2 regions of the Paraburkholderia sp. CNPSo 3281 genome follow, and region 2 is predicted to be linked to the other one. Evidence: predicted binding sites of a transcription regulator. Region 2 holds the regulator's gene; the other holds the start of a gene.

Region 1 (5,625 bases), on a different contig from region 2:
ATGGATATACAGTATGCGTCGCTCCTTCCCGATTCGCCACGTTCATCGTCCCAGCGCCCGCCGTGTCCACCGTTTCCGTTGCCGATTCCTCCGCCTCCGATGCCAGCCAGGCGCGCGCCGAAGCGGCCAATGCCGTTACCGCGTGGCTCGCGAAACTCAACGATGCGCAGCGCGAGGCCGTCGAGCACGGCGGCGAGGCGGGCTATGCGCCGGGTTCGGCGCTGCCGGGCCCGCTGCTCGTGATCGCGGGCGCCGGGTCGGGCAAGACGAATACACTCGCTCATCGCGTCGCGCATCTGATCGCGGGCGGCGCCGACCCGCACCGCATTCTGCTGCTCACGTTCTCGCGGCGCGCCGCGCAGGAAATGACGCGGCGCGTGGCGCGCATCGCCGCCAGCGCCCCCGGCGCGGCCGCCGTGCTTGCGCAGGGGCTCACCTGGGCGGGGACCTTTCACGGCGTGGGCGCGCGCTTGTTGCGCGAGTACGCGGATCACATCGGCCTGTCGCCGGCGTTCACGATCAACGACCGCGAGGATTCCGCGGATCTCATGAATCTGGTGCGCCACGAACTGGGTTTCTCGGCGAAGGAAAAGCGCTTCCCCTCGAAATCGACTTGCCTTGCGATCTATTCGCGCGCGGTCAACACGGGCGATTCGCTCGCCAATGTGCTCAACCGTTCGTTCTCATGGTGCCTCGAATGGGAGCCGCAACTCCGCGTGCTGTTCGCGTCGTACGTGGACGCCAAGCAGAAGCAGAACGTCCTCGACTACGACGACCTGCTGCTCTACTGGGCGCACATGGCCGCGGAGCCGACCATTGCCGCCGATCTCGCGGGCCGCTTCGACCATATCCTCGTCGACGAATACCAGGACACCAACCGCCTGCAGGCCTCGATCCTGCTCGCGCTCAAGCCCAATGGCCGCGGCCTCACCGTGGTCGGCGACGACGCCCAGGCAATCTATTCGTTTCGCGGCGCGACCGTGCGCAACATTCTCGACTTCCCGGCGCAGTTCGACCCGCCCGCGCGTCAGGTGACGCTCGAGCGCAACTACCGTTCGACGGCGCCGATCCTCGCCGCCTCGAACGCCGTGATCGACGCCGCCGCCGAGCGCTTCACCAAGAACCTGTGGACCGAGCGCCCCTCGCAGCAGCGCCCGCGCCTCGTCACCGTGGCCGACGAGGCAACCCAGGCTCGCTACGTCGTCGAGCAGGTTCTCGAGGCGCGTGAAGCGGGCATGACACTCAAACAGCAGGCCGTGCTGTTTCGCGCGGCGCACCACAGCGCGACGCTCGAAATCGAACTGGCGCGGCGCAATATCCCGTTCGTGAAGTTCGGCGGACTGCGTTTTCTCGACGCCGCGCACGTGAAAGACGTGCTGGCGGTGCTGCGCTGGGCCGAGAATCCGCTCGACCGTGTGGCGGGGTTTCGCGTGACGCAATTGCTGCCGGGCGTCGGGCCCGTCAACGCCGCGCGCCTGCTCGACCAGGTGGCCGCGTGCACGGGCGCGTATCGCGCCGCCGAGGCGCTCGCGGCTTTCGCGCCGCCGCCGCGCGCGGCCGAGGACTGGCCCGCGTTTGCGTCGCTCATCGACAGCCTCTCGATGCGCTCGACGCCGTGGCCCGCCGAATTCGAGCGCGTGCGGCGCTGGTACGAGCCGCATCTCGAGCGCAATCACGAAGACGCCCAGGTGCGTCTCGCCGACTTGCTGCAGATGGAGAGCATTGCGAGCACCTACGCCTCGCGCGAGCGTTTTCTCACCGAACTCACGCTCGATCCGCCGGACGCGACGAGCGCCGAATCCGCCGATCCGCTGCTCGACGAGGACTATCTGATCCTCTCGACGATCCATTCGGCGAAAGGTCAGGAGTGGCGCAACGTGTTCGTGCTCAACGGCGTGGACGGCTGCATTCCTTCCGATCTCGGCGCGGGCAGCGACGAGGAGCTGGAGGAGGAGCGGCGGCTGCTTTATGTCGCGATGACGCGCGCGAAGGAGGATCTGCACATCGTCGTGCCACAGCGCTTCTATGTGCACAATCAGGTGGCGTCGGGCGACCGGCACGTGTGGGCCTCGCGCACGCGCTTCATCGCTACGCCCATGCTGCCGCTGTTCGAATCGTGCGCGTGGCCGCCCGCGCCCGTGGCGAGCGTGCCGAGCGCGGCGGGACTCGCCGCTGCCGCGCAGGCGAAGGTCGTGATCGCCGCGAAGCTCAGGAAGATGTGGGATTAGGGGCGCGCGCCGTTTTCAGGCGGCGCGCCATTGCTTAGCGCCGTTGCTCGCGCGCGGTGCTGCGCTGGGGGGGCATGAAGAAGTTGCGCATCCACGCGGCAAGGCGCGTGAACACGTCGTCGGGTTCCTCGACGAAAATCTCGGGCTTGAGCAGGCGCAGATACTCCATGATCTGTTGCGCTTCCTGCTTCTGGAAGACGCCGTGCGTGACGCCGAGCCTCAGCAGCCCGCGCAGTTCGCCCAGACGCTCGCGCGCCGCGCTGCCGCTAGCCTGTTCACAGCCGATCTTCGCTTCGTACACACGCTGACGCAGCGACTCGGTGAGGCGCCACGCGGGCGTCTGCATCGACTCTTCGAGCGCCTGGATATCCTGCACGCCCGACTTGATCTGCGCGGCCAGCGGATCGACCAGCGTGTCGTCGCCCTGGGCTTCGCTCACGATGGCCGCCGCCCAGTCGCGGCACTGCTTCGAGAGTTCGTCGGGCGTCCACTCGGGCCGCGACGCGAAGCCGAAACCGAATTCGCCGGCCTGACGCATCAGGATCGAGACGACCTCGGGGAATTCCTTGTCGAGCGTGCGCTTGGCCCACGCGTACTGGCCGCCTTGCAGGAGCCGCTGCACGGCGTGCTCCGTGAGCGGCGTCATGTTGTCGAGCAGCTTCGCGCGCAGGTAATCCTCGAATTCCGGCGTGGCGAACTGCGGGTCGAGTTTGAGCGAGACGCGCAGGAACGCGTCGAAATCCTTGCGCAGCGACGCAAGCGTTTCGTCCTTCAGGTTGAGGGTGATATGCCCCATTGTGGTTGCCCCGGTGTAATCCTTATCGCTTCTCGCGTGCTCTCGCCGTTCGAGCAGCGGCCTGCCAAAGCAGGCCTTGTCGGGTTTAACGGCGCTCCGGGGTGAAACTTGAGCGTAAGGGGCGAGAGGCGGCTCTAGCGCAGGACGACGCCTTGCCAGAGGAAGAACACGCCGAGCCCGACCGCGATGGTGAGGAGCGGGCGCTTCGTGAGCGCGCTGACGACGATCGCCGCGAGCGCGCCGACGAGCTGCGGGTTGCGCCAGGTCAGCTCGGCGCCCTGTCCGTGGGGCGACACCGCCATCGGCACGATGATCGCCGTGAGCACGGTGACGGGCACGAAGCCGAGCGCGGTGCGCACGAGCGGTGGGAACACGAGCCGGTCGCCGAGCACGAACACCGCGGTGCGAATGACCAGGGTGATGAGGGCCATGCCGAGAATCAGGACGACGTAGTTCATTGCCCGGCTCCTGCGGTGCGCTGGACGTTGGGGGACTTGCGGGGGGACTCGCTGGCGGCGCGTGCGCCGCGCGAGGAACCCGGGCGCGAGAGCACGACACCCACGACCACGCCCGCGAGCACGGCGCCGAGCAGCCCGAGCTTGTACGGCCAGCCCTGCCAGAAAAAGGCGAGCGCGCCCGCAGTCGCGGCGGCGGCGAGGTAGCGCAAGGCAACGAGCTGCGGCACGACGATGGCGATGAAGGTCGCGACCATGGCGAAGTCGAGGCCGAGCGACTGCAGCCCCGGGAACGCCGCGCCGAACAGCAGGCCGGCCGCGGTCCAGAGCTGCCAGTTCAGGTACATCGAGAGCCCCGAACCGAGGAAATGCCACGGCGAAACGTCGTCGCCGGGCGGATGGCGGCGGAAATGCGTCCACGCGACAGCGAAGACTTCGTCGGTGAGCAGGCCGCCGAGCACGAGACGCCAGCGCAGCGGCAGGTGCGAGACATAAGGCGCGAGCGTCGCGCTGTAGAGCACGTGCCGCAGGTTCACGATGAACGTGGTGGCGAGAATCACCGCGAAGCTCGCGTGCGAGGCGATCAGCCCGAGCGCGATGAACTGCGCGGAGCCTGCGAACACGGCGAGCGACATGAACTGGCCGTGCCAGAGCGAAAGCGGGCCCGAGGTGACGAGCGTGCCGAAGATCACGCCGAAGGGCGCGGCGCCGATCATCATGGGGATCGTGTCGCGCGCGCCGGCGATGAATTCGGCAAGGCGGTTGGGATGCGTGGTCAAGCTGTCCTCCTGATACAAGGGGACAGCATAGCGGGTGGCCTTACGCGTGGCTTGTACGTTCTTGCGGCGGAACGCGGGCTCGCGCGTTCAGGACGATTGCCAGCGCCCCGGCGGCACGCCGAACATGCGCCGAAAGTGCCGCGTGAAATGGCTCTGGTCGGTGAAACCGCTCGCCGCCGCGACTTCGGCGACCGTGGCGCCGTCGCGCAGCGGGGCGAGGGCGCGTTGCAGGCGCAGCTGGGTGCGCCAGGCGTGCGGCGGCAGTCCGGTCGCCTGCGTGAAGAGCCGCGTGGCGTGAAACGGCGAGAGGCCGACCGCCTGGGCGAGATCGGCCACGCGCAGCGGCGTGGCGAGATCGGCGGCGAGGAGCGCCTTCATCGTTTCCACGCGCGGATCGTTCGGACCGTGCCTGAGCGCCGCCTCGCGCGTGCGGCCGTAGCGCGTGAGCAGCGTCGAGAGCGCGTCGAGCAGCGAGCCTTCCACCGCGAGCAGATCGGCACACGGCGTCGAAGGCGGTGCGGCATGCGGTGCGCCGGAAGGCGCGGGGAGCGCCGTCACGCCAGCCAGACTGGCGCTCGTGGCGGATTCCGGCACGGCCGCGGCGCGCCGCCAGTCAGCGTCGGCTTCCAGCAGCCGGTGAGCGCGCGAGAGCCGATGCGCGAGATCGAGATCGTGGATCACCTCGGCGTCGAACCACGGCAGCGGCTGCGTGCGCCCGGCGATTTCGCCGGCAAGCTCGTGCAGGAAGTCGATCGGCACGTACATCACCCGATAGCTCCAGCCTTCTTCGACGGCGCGCGAACCCGTGTGCAGCTCACCCGGATTGATCACCGGTACGCTGCCCGTTGCGGCGACATGCTGGGTGCCGCGATAGCGAAAGCATTCCGCGCCGCCCTCGATCACGGGGATCGTGTAGGCCTCGTGCCAGTGCGGCGCGAACGTATGTTCGTTGTATTCGGCCGTGACGAGATCCGCGCCGGGCAGAAGCGGCGTGCGCCAGTAGCGGGCGGAGTCTCGAAAACGGGAATCGGTCATGGTGGAGGATCCTGCACGGATCCCCAGTTTAGCGCAGCGGAATCGTCGTGCCCGCGGGCACCGGCACGGCCGTGACACTGTTCTTGGCGCTGCCGCTCACCACGCGGTCGCTGTAGGTCAGATACACGAGCGCGTTGCGCTTCGCGTCGACCACGCGCACGACGTGCAACGTCTTGAAGAGGAGCGACATGCGCTCGTTGAAGACGTCGGCCTGCTGTTTGAGCGGGCCAGCGAACGAGATCGGCCCGACCTGCCGGCACGCGATCGACGCCTCCGTCGGATCTTCCGCAATGCCGAGCGTGCCCTTCACGCCGCCCGTGCGTGCGCGCGAG
Region 2 (5,625 bases):
CGCCGGGCCAGCAGGACGGCGAATCGATCCGCGCCGTCGCGCTCGCCTTCCTGCAGCAGCAGTCGGCGGGCTTGCCGGGCCACGTGAGCATCACGGTCGCACCGGTGTTTCCGCGCGGCCTCGCCGCCTGCACCTCGCTCGAGCCGTTTATGCCGCCGGGCGCGCGCACCTATGGACACACGACCGTGGGCGTGCGCTGCGTCGGCGCGAAGCCGTGGACGCTCTATGTGAGCGCGCGCATTGCCGTGGACGTGACCTACTACGTGGCCTCGCGCCAGATCGGCGCGGGCGAAGCCCTTTCGGCCGCCGATTTCATGCCGCGCGCGGGGGACCTCGCGAACCTGCCGCAGACCATCATCACCGATCCCAACCAGGCGACGGGCGCCGTCGCGCTCGCGCGCATTTCCGCGGGCCTGCCGCTGCGCACCGACATGCTGCGCAGCGCCGCCTCGGTCGTCATCGGACAGACGGTCAAGGTGATCGCCGTAGGCAGCAACTTCACGATCTCCGCCGAGGGCAGCGCGCTTAACAACGCCGAGCCCGGCCAGCAGGTGCGCGTACGCACGAGCGCCGGCCAGATCATCTCGGGCGTGGTCAAGGACGCAGGTACCGTGCAGGTCCAGATCTAGAGCCGGTAAGCGCTGGTAAGGGCCGGATCAGGGTGCGCTGAGCCCCATCCGGCGGCCCGATCCGGCCGTTTCCGGCTTGGTGCGCCAGCACACGTAACAGCATGTAACGTTGGGATTTTCGGCTAAAGTTCGGCCCGACCTGTGCCGTTATCAAGGTCAAATCGATCAGGAACGCCCATCGTGAAAGTTGACTCCTCCACCCGCAATGATCCGCGCACGCTGCAGGATGGCCTCGCGCGCTCGCAAGCCGATTCGACCGGCGTAGGCGCCGCCAGCACCGACACCGCGGCCACCTCCGGCGCGGCAGGCAGCACGACTCCCGCCGCTCAAGGCGGCGCGAACGTGAGCCTCTCGTCGCTCTCGTCGACGATGCGCTCGCTCGCGGCGAGCGGTTCCGCCGACATTGACACGGCGCACGTGCAGTCGATCAAGGACGCGATCCGCAACGGCACGTTGCAGATCGATTCCGGCAAGATCGCCGACGGTGTGATCCAGACCGCGCGCGACCTCATGAAGCCGACGTCGGGCAACTGAAGCCCGATGCGCGAGCGCCGCGCAAACCTCGCTTTTTTGGTGCCTTGCAATGAAAGATGCCCTGTTGGCCACACTGATCGACGAACACGCCACGGTCGAGGCGTTCGCGTCGCTGCTCGCCTATGAAGAGAAGGCGCTCGTGTCGGCCGACGGCATGGAGGCGCTGCCGCAGATCGTCGAGCAGAAGACGACGCTCACGCAGCGTCTCGCGGGCCTGGAAAAGGCGCGCGACGCGCAACTGGCCGGCCTCGGCCTGCCAGGCGGCCGCAAGGGCATCGAAATGGCCTGCGACGGCGATGCGCGTCTTGCAAGCCAGTGGGCGCTGCTCAAGGGGTCGACGGAGCGCGCGCGCCGCAAGAATCTCACCATTGGCATGATGATCCGCACGCGCATGGAGCATAACCGCCGCGCGCTCTCGATCCTGCGCGGCGAAACGGGCAACGGCGCGATGCTGTACGGTCCCGATGGACGTCTGCCGGCGTTCGGGCTGTAAGCGCGCACGCAGATCGTTCGCCAAAGACAAAAGCCGAAGCGGCGATGCTTCGGCTTTTTTGTTTGCGCGAGTCCACTGCACCGACAAAAAGCCGGAGCGCTCACGCACTTCGGCTCTTTCACCGCACCAGCCCGCGCCGGCAGCCGCGCAGACCGTCTACCGCCTCAATTCTCCTGGCCGGCCCACGACATCTCGCGCAGCCGCGTGCGCAAGCGCGCCACCGCCTGGCTGTGCAGCTGGCACACGCGCGACTCGCTCACCTCCATCACCGCGCCGATTTCGCGCAGGTTCATGCCGTGCTCGTAATAGAGCGACATGAGCAGCTTCTCGCGCTCGGGCAGCCGCTCGATCGCCTCGACGAGCGCGCCGCGCAGGCTGCCGTCGAGCAGCGCCGAAAGCGGGTCCGAATGATCGACGCAGTAGCGGTCGAGGAACGGTTCGTCCTCGGCGGAGCGGTCGAAGTCTTCGTAGTAGATGAGCTGGCTGCCGTGCAGTTCCTGCAGCATGCTCTGATACTCGTCGAGCGGCATGCTCAGATGCTCGGCGATCTCCGTCTCGCTCGCCGAGCGCCCGAGCCGCTGCTCCACCTTGTGCACCGCGCTTTCCACTTCACGCGAGGTGCGGCGCAGGCTGCGCGGCAGCCAGTCGTTGCTGCGCAGCTCGTCGAGCATTGCGCCGCGAATGCGCTGGCTCGCATAGGTCTCGAACTGCGCGCCCTGATCTTCCTTGTAGCGGTTGGCCGCGTCGAGCAGGCCGATCATGCCGGCCTGGATCAGGTCGTCGAGGTCCACGCTCGCCGGCATCTTGGCGACGAGCTGCAAGCCGAGCCGCCGGACGAGCGGCGCGTACTTCGCGAGCACGTCGGCCTGCGAAATCTTTCCTTGAGCGTTATACATCGTGCTCTCCACTTCTCATCTCCCCTATTGGCGTCGTCGTGCGCACGTCAGACGTGCTGCGGCGACGTCCGCTGCGCGGGCGTATCGGTCCGCCAGCCCACATGGGACGGCGCGGACGCGGATGTTGCGTTGGGTGCGGGATGCACACCCGTCACGGCCGCAACGAACGAATCGGCGTTCGCGGCGAGCGTGCTGTGTGCGGCGTTTGTTGCATGCGTAGCGTGGGGCTGGACGCCGCCTTGTGGCGCGCCGTCCAGATCGTCGGCGGGTGCCTGGCCCGCCGCTTCATGTACTTCGTCCGTCGCGCCGAATAACGCTGCGCTGGCGCGCGCCGTGGCCGCCGAGCACGCCGAGACCGCGGGTCGCATCGGCCAGTGCGGCAATTCGGCGGCCACGTGGCGGAAATCGCGCGCGGCGGCCGTCGACGGAAACGCATCGACGATGCAGCGCGCGAGCCTGAGCGCCTGCGCCATGTGCTGATCGGCGGCGACGCTTCCGGCGCTGTCGAGCGACACGCTCAGGTAGCGGCTCGCCACCCCCGCGAGGTTCTCGATCGCGGCCTGCGCGTCGCTCGCGTTCGCCACATGATTCGCGAGCACGCGGAACTGCGCGATCGCATGCGCGAAGTGCAGCCGTTTCATGCACGCGTAGGCGTCCGTGATCGACTGCGCACCGATGCGCATCACGATCAGCACGTCGTGCGCGTGCATGGCGAGCGGCGAAAGCGCGCCTTCGGCGTCGAGCTGCGCGTCGATCAAGACAATGTCCGCGGGACCCGAAATGACCTTCTGCAGCTGCGCGGCCGTGTACTGCGCCCGGTTGTCGCGCGAGGCGGCCAGCACGCCGAAGCCGAGCGCATGGCGGCCCACGGCTTCCTCGAGCGTGCGCTCGCCGCGCATAACGGCGGCGAAGTTGCCTGCGCCGCGCACGCCGCCCACCAGCGCACAGACCGAGCGGGGTCCCAGACACTCGTCGATCACGAGCACGTCTTTGCCCTGCGCGGTGAGCGCCGCGGCGAGATTGACCACCGTGGTCGTGCGCCCGGGCGAACCTGCACCGCCCGTCACCGCGACCACGCGCGAGCCTTCGCGCGCGAGAAGCCGCCGCAGCCCTTCGGCCTGATCGATTACGAACTTATCCAAACCTGACCTCGTGAGCCTGCGAATTCGAACGCGTCGAGAGTGCCGACAGCAGCGCCGGGATATCGTCTTCGTGCGGCACGAACGGCGAACTCTCTCGCGGAATGCAGAAAGCGCTGCGGATCAGGAAGCGGCGCGTCGCCACGTAAAGGTTCTCGGGGACCTTCTGGCCCGTGGAGACGTAATGCACCGGCAGCTTGTAGCGCAGCACGGTGTCGAGCGCGCTGCCGAGGTTGGTCGCCTCATCGAGCTTGGTGAGGATGCAGCCCGTGAGCGGCGCGTTATCCGGACCGCTCTGGTAGGCCTGCACGACTTCGTTGAGCGTGTCGCCGTGGTTGGTCGCCGAGAGCAGCAGAAGGCGCTGCACCGGGCGGCCCGCGCCGCACAGCATGGCGATCTGGTCGGCCACGGCGCGGTCGCGCTGGCTCATGCCGATCGTGTCGATCAGCACGATGTGCTTGTTCTTGAGTTCGGTGAGCGCGAGCTGGAGGTCCGCGCCGTCGCGCACCGCGTGCACCGAAACGCCGAGGATCTTGCCGAAGATACGCAGTTGCTCGTGGCCGCCGATACGGTAGCTGTCGGTGGTGAGGAGCGCCACCTTGCTCGCGCCGAAGCGCATCACGCAGCGCGCGGCGAGCTTCGCCGTGGTCGTGGTCTTGCCCACGCCGGTCGGGCCCATCAGCGCGAACACGCCGCCGCGCTCCATGAGCGCTTCTTCGTCTTCGAGCACGGGCAGGTTCGATTCGAGCACCGACTGGAGCCACTCCACGCCGGCCTCTTCGGTTTCCACCTCGGGCAGGCGGTCGATCATCATCTTTACGAGCTGCGCCGAGAAGCCCGCGGCGAACAGCTGCTTGGTGAGCGCGCCCTGCACCGGGCTGCGGCGCTGGCGCTCGCCCCACAGGAGGCCCGCGAACTGCTCTTCCATCATGCCGCGCATGGAGGCGAGCTCGTTCATCACGGTTTCGTTGACGACCTGCTCGATGCGCGCGCGGATCGCTTCGCTCACGGTTTGCGCCGCGTTGGCGCCATCGGCGCCCTGCGCATTGCGGTTGCCGGGCGCGGGACCGGCGGCTTCCGGACCGTGGCCGAGACGCTGCGCGGCGCGGCGCGCGGCGACATGCGCGGCCTCGAGCGCCCAGTCGGGCGTGCTGGCGTCGACGTCGTGCGGCAGCACCGGGTCAGCGACGCTGCCAAGACCGCGCGCGGCGGCGGCAGCGGGCGTCATGCCCGGCACGCGCGGCGCGTTCTGCTGGTTCGCGATGCGGCGGGCGTGGTCGATCAGCCAGGGGTTCGTCTCGGCCATCGTGCGCGGCGCGTCGCCCGCCGGCGCGGCGGCGGCCTGCTCGAGCCGCGCTGCGGCTTCGCGTGCGGCGGCCGGGGCGCTGGCGTTCACGGCCGGTGCCGTGGACGCAAACGATGGCGCAAAGGCCGGCGAGGCGAGCGACTCGGTCGCGGCCTGCAGCGCCATTTGCAGCGGCGAATGCGCATGCGGAACGGCTTGTTGCGACTGCGCGGCCTGCATCGCGGATTGCAGCGTCGGCGGCATCGCCGATTGCGCGGCCTGCTGGCCCGCCGCGGCGCGCGAAGAAGGCGAAAGCGGCACGATGGCGGCCGCTGCTTCCTTGCCGAGCGAGACGGCGGTGTCGGCGGCGTGATCGCCATCGGCATCGGCGTCGGCGCTCGCGCCGCCATTTTCGACGCCCACTTCCGGGCTCGCGCCGAACACCGAGGAGAACACGTCCGGCATGCCGCTCGCGTAGGGGTTCGCACCGCCGATCGGGGCGGCGAGCGCCGCCACAGCGGCGCCAGGCGCTGAGCGCGGCGTGCGCGGCATCTGCGTCATGGCGGCGGAGGGCTGCGCGAACGGGGCGCCTTGACCACCCTGGGCAGCGAGGCCACCCAGGCCTTGGGCTGCGGCAGCATCGGCCGGC

Evidence for each region. The regulator FliA, encoded in region 2, starts transcription of late flagellar genes. The targets are predictions, from matches to a motif close to CTAAAGTTTNNNNNNNNNNNGCCGNTA.
Region 1: M3I56_RS16905 (DUF4088 family protein) is a predicted target of FliA. The motif match lies at 3,111-3,137, and genes of this name have one in related genera.

The regions. Positions count from the first base shown of each region.
Region 1 covers NZ_JAMBPS010000014.1:123,453-129,077, reverse strand. The annotation lists gene M3I56_RS16910 (ATP-dependent helicase) at 1-2,228, shown strand, start outside; gene M3I56_RS16905 (DUF4088 family protein) at 2,263-3,024, opposite strand; gene M3I56_RS16900 (AzlD domain-containing protein) at 3,159-3,482, opposite strand; gene M3I56_RS16895 (AzlC family ABC transporter permease) at 3,479-4,198, opposite strand; gene M3I56_RS16890 (AraC family transcriptional regulator) at 4,346-5,293, opposite strand; gene M3I56_RS16885 (CreA family protein) at 5,322-5,625, opposite strand, start outside.
Region 2 covers NZ_JAMBPS010000073.1:22,447-28,071, forward strand. The annotation lists gene flgA (flagellar basal body P-ring formation chaperone FlgA) at 1-629, shown strand, start outside; gene flgM (flagellar biosynthesis anti-sigma factor FlgM) at 810-1,163, shown strand; gene M3I56_RS36545 (flagella synthesis protein FlgN) at 1,213-1,656, shown strand; gene M3I56_RS36550 (RNA polymerase sigma factor FliA) at 1,821-2,552, opposite strand; partial or broken gene M3I56_RS36555 (MinD/ParA family protein) at 2,912-3,694, opposite strand; gene flhF (flagellar biosynthesis protein FlhF) at 3,687-5,625, opposite strand, start outside.